Regions from separate parts of the Leisingera sp. M658 genome, predicted to be linked through region 2. Evidence: riboswitches for the same ligand, from Rfam matches in the RefSeq annotation. Region 2 holds a riboswitch; the other holds the start of a gene.
The links. Region 2 has a riboswitch for cobalamin ahead of K3724_RS16290 (TonB-dependent siderophore receptor). Riboswitches for the same ligand answer to the same signal wherever they lie in the genome.
Positions count from the first base shown of each region.

Region 1: linked by a shared signal. The riboswitch ahead of K3724_RS05340 (ABC transporter substrate-binding protein) and the one ahead of K3724_RS16290 (TonB-dependent siderophore receptor) in region 2 are both predicted to bind cobalamin.

Region 1 covers NZ_CP083546.1:1,055,574-1,059,785, forward strand. Annotated here, with positions in the region: partial or broken gene K3724_RS23955 (ABC transporter substrate-binding protein) at 1-848, opposite strand, end outside; gene K3724_RS05335 (DeoR/GlpR family DNA-binding transcription regulator) at 1,034-1,813, shown strand; cobalamin riboswitch at 1,923-2,115, shown strand; gene K3724_RS05340 (ABC transporter substrate-binding protein) at 2,257-3,267, shown strand; gene K3724_RS05345 (iron ABC transporter permease) at 3,264-4,212, shown strand, end outside.
Region 2 covers NZ_CP083546.1:3,316,602-3,320,813, forward strand. Annotated here, with positions in the region: gene K3724_RS16285 (ABC transporter substrate-binding protein) at 1-595, opposite strand, end outside; gene K3724_RS16290 (TonB-dependent siderophore receptor) at 599-2,482, opposite strand; cobalamin riboswitch at 2,638-2,847, opposite strand; gene rpsA (30S ribosomal protein S1) at 3,451-4,212, opposite strand, start outside.

The DNA of each region.
Region 1 (4,212 bases), 2.1 Mb from region 2:
AATCTGGTAGGACTGCACGATCTCATAGGCGCCCGGCCATTTTTCCGGCAGCCCTGCCCAAGCGGCTTTCCAGATCGGGCCGCGCGGCTTGCCGCAATCATAGGCCAGATCCGGGTTCACCCCCGCCGCAGGATCGGCGTAGCATTCCGCGGAATAGGGCGGGAACTCCACGAATTCACCGTCGTATTTGGCTGGCGCCCAGTGCGGCACATATACCCACAGGACAATCGGGTCCTGGCGCTGATAGGCGGATTCCAGTTCGGCAAACAGTGCGGCGTCGGTGCCTGCGTGAACCACTTCAAATTCCAGCTCCAGCGCCTCGACGCGTTCCTCGTCAAAACCGCCCCAGGTGACCGGGCCGCCGACATAGCGCCCGTAGGGCGAGGTTTCCGCAGTTGCGAATTCCTCGGCGCAGTCCTTCAGCGCCTGCCAGTCGGGCAGGCCGGGGCAGCGGTCTTTCATATAGGGGGGTACCACCATTCCTCGATCGCCATCAGTCCGGTTTCGCCGGCATTGACAACTTTGCCCGAAGCGGTTGCGTCGTCCAGCGCCTCGCGCCCGGTGGTCTCCCAGATTTCCATCGCCAGATGCAGATCGCCGGTCTTCAGCCCGGCAAACTGCGCGATATAGTCTGCCTGGACATATTCGATGTTATACCCTGCCTCCTGCAGGATGCTGCCCATGATCTTGGTGTTGATCAACTGGCCGGACCAGTCGTGCAAGGTCAGTTTAATGGGGTCGGAGGACTCGGCGGCCCAGGCGGATGAAGCGGAAACGGCGGCTGTCAGCGCCACGGCTCCCAAAGCGTTGAAGTTTCTCAGCATAAGGAATTCCCTGATATGTGGCATTTTGTGCGATTCTTGGCGTCGGCTGTTATGATGGTGCGGCGATTGTGCCGATCAGTCAATAAAAAACCACAATAAGCCACAATCACCTCGAGGAAAGTGCGTTTTGAGGCGAACAGGCGCGGTATCCGAGGCCTCATGTGTTGTTTTTTGTGGCTTTCTGGCGTAGCAACACAACAGGAGGCCCAATGACCAAAAGCCGCAAAACCACCAATCAGCGCGAAGAGGAAATCCTGCGGGCGCTGCAGCAGGCAGGCGGGTCCTGCCGGGTCAGCTATCTGGCCGGCAGGCTGGGTGTGTCCAATGAAACCATCCGGCGCAATATCCGCACGCTGGAGGATGCCCAAGCGGTCCGCAAGGTGCACGGCGGGGTGCATCTGGTTGAAGATGTGAACGAGCTGCCGCTGCAAAACCGGATGGACACACACGCCTCAGAAAAGCAGCGTCTGGCCATCGAGGTTGCCAAGACCATCAGCGACGGGGATTCGGTCTTTTTGGATGTCGGCTCCACCACCGCTTATGTGGCGCAGGAGCTGCGGCAGCGGTCGAACCTCTTTGTGGTGACCAATTCCGTGCTGGTGGCACATGCGCTGGCATCGCGCAACAACAACCGGGTGTTTCTGGCGGGCGGCGAGCTGCGCCCGCATGACGGCGGTGCTTTCGGGGCCGAAGCGCTGGATCTGGTGCGGCGGCTGAACGTGCAGTTTGCCATCTTTTCGGCCGGGGCGATCAATGCCGAACTGGGCTTTATGCTGCATGATCTCGAAGAGGCAAACCTGGCCCGTGTCGCGGCGGCCAATGCGCAGGTCCGGATTGTTGTGGCCGATCATGACAAGTTCAACAAGCGCGCACCGGTGTCGGTCGGCAAGGATACAAAATTCGAGGTCTTCTATACGGACGCGCAGCCGCCGCAGGCCATCAAGGACATGCTCAAGGCGATGGATACCGATCTGATCGTGGTTGAATAACCGGGCAGGGCCGTCATCCGGACAAGACGCAGCCCAGTTGCTCTGGCTGCGCCCGGTTTGCAGAATTCCCTCTGCATCAAAACTTTTTCTTGCCGCAACGAAAGGGATGCGCTACCCGCGCTTTACCGGTCCCGAAAGGGCTAAGAGGGAATCCGCGGTGCCTGCCGGCGCCAAACGGAACTGCCCCCGCAACTGTAGGCGGCGAGAGCTGTGCCATGACGTCACTGGACCAAACGGTCCGGGAAGACGGCACAGTCATTGACCCGCCAGTCAGGAGACCTGCCGGTGAAAACCGAAAGACACCGGGCGGGGTTGTCCGGGGAGGTTGCCGGTAAGATGCGCCGCCGTTTTCCGGTGCCGCAAGCGGGGGCCAGACCCTCAGCCTTACCGGTCAATGCCCTTTCACCCGTTCTCCGGTCATTGACACATGGAGATCGAATATCATGTTTTTGCGTTCCGGCCTGATCGGCCTTTCCTTCATCGCTGCCGCACAGGCTGCGGCGGCCGGCGAAACCTTTCCGCTGACCATAGAAAACTGCGGCCAGTCGGTCACCTTCGAGGCGCCGGCAGCGTCTTCGGTAACGGTTGGCCAGGCGGCGACCGAAGTGCTTTATGCGCTGGGGCTGGGCGATAAGGTGCTGGGCACCTCGGTCTGGTTCAACGACGTGCTGCCCGAATACGCAGACATGAATGCCAAGATCGACCGTCTGGCCGACAACGACCCAAGCTTTGAAAGCGTCGTGGCAAAACGCCCCGGTCTGGTGGCAGCGCAATACGAATGGCACGTCGGCCCCGAAGGCGTCGTAGCCAAGCGCGAGCAGTTTCATGACCTCGGCATTCCGACCTATGTGATGCCCGCCGATTGCGTCGGCAAGGACAACACCACCGGCGGTGACGGCACCCGCACGCAGATGTTCACCACCGGCAGCCTGTATCAGGGGATCGAAGAACTGGCGGCGATCTTTGGCGAGGCTGAAAAGGGCGCCGAACTGGTTGCCGATTACAAGGCGCGCGAGGCTGCGGCGGTTGCCAAGGCGCAGCAGGTCGCGCTGGAAGATGCCTCTGCCGTGTTCTGGTTCTCGTCGCCCGAGATGGAAAGCGACCCGTTTGTGGCCGGCCAGAAGGGCGCGCCAGGCTACATGATGCAGCAGCTGGGCCTGCGTAATGTCGTTGAGACCGACGAGGAATGGCCGACAGTCGGCTGGGAGACCATCGCCAAGGCCAATCCGACGGTGATTGTGATTGCCCGCATGGACCGCCGCCGCTTTGCCGCGGATGACTATGAAAAGAAGCTGGACTTCCTGCGCAATGATCCGGTGGCGAGCCAGATGGATGCAGTCAAGAACAACCGTATCGTTGTGATGGACGCCCAGGCGATGGATGCCACCATCCGTGCCATTCCGGCGCTGGAGGATCTGGCTGCTGAACTCAGCGTGATCGGCACCAGCCAGTGAGTGCAGCCGCTGCAATCACATGGCAGGGCGTCAAGGGCGCGTGCCTGGCCTTGCCGGTGCTGATTGCGGCGGTTCTGGCAGGCGCAATGATCGGGGAAACCGCGCTTGCGCCTGACCTTGTGCTGTCGGTTCTGGCCAATAAGCTGGCCGGGGCAGGGCTGCCGGTTGATCCGATAGATCAAGGCATTATCTGGAGTTACCGGCTGCCGCGTGCGCTTGTGGCGGGGGCCTGCGGGGCGGCGCTGGCGGTGGCGGGCGTGGTGCTGCAGGCCCTGCTGCGCAATGCGCTGGCAGACCCCTATATCCTGGGCATTTCCGCCGGCGCCTCGACCGGGGCGGTTGCGGTGACCATTGCAGGGCTTGGCGGCGGTGCGCTGTCGTTGTCCTTTGGGGCTTTTAACGGCGCGCTGCTGGCCTTTGGCTTTGTTGCCGTTCTGGCCCGGGCCGCCGGGGCCGGCGGCAGCCGCGCTGCGGCAGCGCAAATCGTGCTGGCCGGTATTGCAGGCTCGCAGCTGTTCAACGCGCTGACGGCCTTCATCATCGCCAAATCCGCCAACGCCGATCAGGCCCGCGGCATCATGTTCTGGCTGATGGGCAATATGGGCGGGGTGCGCTGGCCGGACGTGTGGCTGGCAGTGCCGCTGGCGCTGGCGGGCTGGGTCGTCTGCCGGTTCCATGCGCGGGCGCTGGATGCCTTTACCTTTGGCACCGATTCAGCAGCCTCGCTGGGCATTCCGGTGCGGCGGGTGCAAGTTATCCTGATCTTTGCCACCGCGCTGACCACAGCGGTGATGGTGTCGATTGTCGGCTCGATCGGCTTTGTCGGCCTGGTGATCCCGCATGCGGCGCGGTTCCTGGTTGGTCCCGGGCATCGCAGGCTGATGCCGGCCGCGGCGCTGACCGGGGCGGTGTTCCTGATTGGCGCAGACATCGTGTCCCGGATCA
Region 2 (4,212 bases):
TATGACCGGAGCGGCCATAGCCCAGCTCATCCGCGATATTGCGCAGCCCCGCCGCGCGCAGGATCTTGCCCGCAAGGGTCTTGCTGCCGGAAGTGAAACCGTTAGCGGCATAAAGCGCGGCGCGCGGCGCCTCCGGCCCGGTGTACTCGAACGTTTCCAACTGCTGGTCATAGTCTGCCAGCAGTGCGCGGGCCGCGTCTTCACGGCCCAGAACCTCCCCCATCTGCAGGATGCGCGCGCGCACATCCTGCAGCGAGCTGGCGGGCTCGAACACCACCACCGGCACGCCAAGACGGCGCAGCATATCCGTGGTGGCCGGTGTCGAATAGGCGCCGGCAATCACCAGGTCGGGCCGCAGCAAATAAATCTCCTCTGCCAGCCCGTGGTTGGCGGGATAGGCCATGGCCGCGTCAGCCATAGCCGAGGCGCGTGTGTCCCGCGCGATGTAGGAGACCGAGGCCAGCTGGCCAGGTGCCGCAAGCAGCATCGCCAGCTGGTCAGTGCAAAGGTTCATCGACACCACGCGCGACGGCCCGGCAAAAGCACCGGTGGCGGCCCACAAAAGGACCAGGACTATGCCGGACAGCCTGCGCATGGGTCAGAACGAGGCCCTTACGCCGATATAGGCAGCGCGGCCGCGCTTGGCATAGCCCCAGACGTCCGCGTAGTCCTCATCGAACAGGTTGGTGACACGCCCGTTCAGCACCACGTTATCTGTCAGCTCATACTGAGCAGCCACATCAACGGTGGTGTAATCCGGCAGCTCAGCTGTGGCAAAGGAGCCAAAGAACTGGCTGTCCCAATTGCCTGCCACATGCCGGATGTCTGCGGTGACAGAGCCACGGCCATTGAAAGTATCCAGTGTGGCACTCAGCAGAAGCTCGTGCTCCGGACGGCGGATCTCGACCGAGCCATTAGGGTTGGTGGCGTCCAGATAGGTGTAGGACAGGCGCAGATCGAGATATTCGGTGGCTTTCAGGCTTGCTGCCAGCTCAACACCTTTGCGATCACTGTCCCCGGCTTGGTTGCGGTAGGAGAACGTGGTTGCGTTCACCATGTAGCTCTCGATCTCTCCCGTCAGGGTTTCGTCAAAATAGGTCACATCGACCAGCCCGCGCCCCTGCAGGAACGGTACCTCGACCCCGAAATCGAAGCTGTGGTTTTCTTCGGGCTGCAAGCTCTGATTGCCAAGGTAGGTGGTGGCGCCGAATGTGCTGTTGGCAAACAGCTCAAAGTAAGACGGGTTCACGATCCCTGTCCCGGCAGAGCTGTGCAGCCGCACGCCGCTGCCTGCGAAGGTATAAGAGGCACTGGCCGTCCAGCTGGTTGCGTCTTCGAATACGCTGTTGTTGTCGTGGCGCACCCCAAGCTGCAGATCCAGACCATTGGCAAAGCTGCCGCGGTATTCCAGGGCAATCGAATTGGTTTCGCGCGCAAAGGCCGGGTTGGAACTGCTGGAGTCCTCTTCCCATTCCAGCATCGCGTTCAGAAGGTGGTCTGCCTGATCCGCCGGCTGCCCGTCCAGGCCGAAGCTCAGCAGATATTTTGCTGCTTCAGTCTTGGTCTCGGTCGGGGTGCCGCCATTGAAGGAGCGGTCAAAGTCTGTGCGTTCCAGCGACAACCGATGCTTCAGACGGCCGCCCAAGGTGTCCAGTTCAGCATAGACTTGGGTCAGTTGCTCATCGCGGTCACTGAATTGCGTGGGATCATCCACGACATAGCTAGCCGCATCCGTTGCAGTGAAAGAGGTGCTGTCGCTGTCATAGCGCTCATCCGAGGTGCGGACGTTGAAGCCGAGCTTCAGCCGGTCGGTGACGAGGTAATCGCCTTTCAGCTGCAGTGTATTGCGGCGGATGCCGTCCTCTTCGCCGCCATCGCCGGAGGCATCGTAGCCGTCGTCATTGTCATGGGCGAGGCTGAAGGAAAGGCCGCCGCGCTCGGTCCGTGACGAGATCCGCGCCGACGCCCGGTAGCCGTCCGAACCCGCCTCGGCGCTGCCGCCATATTCGGTGCCGATGCCGCCGGTCTTGGTGATGATGTTGATCACACCGGCCGAGGCATTGGAGCCGTAGAACACCGATTGCGGGCCGCGCAGGACCTCGATCCGCTCGATATTGGCTGTGTCCAGGCCGGACAGGATGTACTCGCTGTCACCGCCCGAGGCTTCGACACCGTCGATCAGGATCAGCGTGTGATTGGCTTCGGCGCCGCGGATGCGAACCTGGGTAAAGCTGTCGCCGGAGCCGTTTATCATCAGGCCGGGAACGGAACGCAGCGCGTCCTGCACGGTGCTGATGCCGCGGTCTTTGATTTCTTCGCTGGTCAGAACTGAGACGGAGCGGCCGTATTTCCGGGCCTCAACCGGTGTGAAGCCGCCGGAGATGATAATCTCCGCCAGGTCGGTGACCTCTGGATCCTGGGCGGTTGCGATTGCGGGGGTGACGGCCAGGGCCGCGGCCAGGGTCAAGCTTGCCTTGCGCATATTCCATTCCTCCCGGCCCGCGCAACAATCGCAGGCCAAGTGACTGCCCAAGCGGGCAGTGTATTCGGGTCGGGTCTTTGGAAGGCTTTGCCTCCGCAGACGGTGAAAACTGCCACCACTACGGAAATCCGTTATCTACGGCGCGCCCCGCACCGGGATAGGGTGATCATCCTGGCAGGTCTCCTGACTCGCGGGTCGAAGCTTTGCCGCGCCTTCCCGCCCCTTGGGGCAGTGGCATTTCGCAGCATTGCTCTCCGCTCACAGTTGCGGGGGCAGTCACGGATTCAGCGCCTGTTGGCTACACTTCACCGTGTTCCCTTTTACCCGGGTGGTCTCCCAGCCGGACCAGAATGTCCGGGACTTAGGCAAACTGGAATTGTTCTGTCAAGCGGAAGCAAACTCAACCGAGGTTTCTATGGATTGACTTCAGGATGGAATGATAAAAACAAATGTTTGAATTTAGGGGCTTACGTCCGGAAAATCTCCGTGAAGAAATTTGGTTTTGAGCACTGGGGATGCGGCTTTAGTTCAAAAAAAGGAGTATGCCGAACCGCGGCCGATACTGCTGTTCAATCTCAAGCGGGACTTAGGAAGCGAGATCTTGCATTGCAGGCAAGCCCGTCATTGCTCCTTTCCAATGCCCGTGGAAAACTGGAAGGTCCACATTCTGCAAGTAGTGTCAAAAGTGTTTCCTTTTGCCCTGTCTGTTTGCAGCCGCGGTGAATGAAAGGCGTCTCCGCACTTCGGGCATTGCCCACCAAAACATCGCTGAACCATGCCTAACCCTCGGCACTTCCTTTTACCGTGCAGCGGGCGGTTTCCGGCAGTGCAGCGGGCCGACGCGCTGCACGCGTGCCGCGAGAATTCGGCACTTCTGCAATGGGCTCGAACCAACCCTCCCACCCAAAAAAAAAGCCCCGCAGACACCTGCGGGGCTTTCGTTTTCAGCAGCCGTGAGGCCGGGGAGATTACTCGTCGCCCGACTTCAGTGCGGCGCCCAGGATGTCGCCCAGCGATGCGCCGGAGTCCGAGGAGCCATACTGTTCCACAGCTTCTTTCTCTTCTGCAATCTCGCGTGCCTTGATCGACAGGCCCAGACGGCGGGTCTTGGAGTCGACGTTGGTGACGCGGACGTCGACCTTGTCGCCAACCGAGAAGCGCTCGGGGCGCTGGTCGGCACGGTCGCGCGCCAGGTCGGAGCGGCGGATGAAGGACTTCATGCCTTCGTATTCCACCTCAACGCCGCCGTCTTCGATCGCGGTCACGTTCACGGTCACGATCGAGCCGCGCTTCACGCCGCCAACCGCTTCTGCAAACTTGTCGCCGCCCAGAGCTTTGATCGACAGCGAGATACGCTCTTTGTCGACGTCCACTTCGGAAACAACGGCCGAAACCATGTCGCCTTTGCGGTAGTTCTGGATCGCTTCTTCACCGCGCTCGTCCCAGGACAGGTCGGAGAGGTGAACCATGCCGTCGATGTCGCCGTCGAGACCAATGAACAGACCGAATTCGGTGATGTTCTTGACTTCGCCTTCGACCTCGGTGCCTTCCGGGTTGGCTTCGGAGAAGACTTCCCACGGGTTGCGCATGGTCTGCTTGAGGCCCAGGGACACGCGGCGCTTGGCACCGTCGATTTCCAGAACCATGACGTCGACTTCCTGGGAAGTGGAGACGATTTTGCCCGGGTGGACGTTCTTCTTGGTCCAGGACATCTCGGAGACGTGCACCAG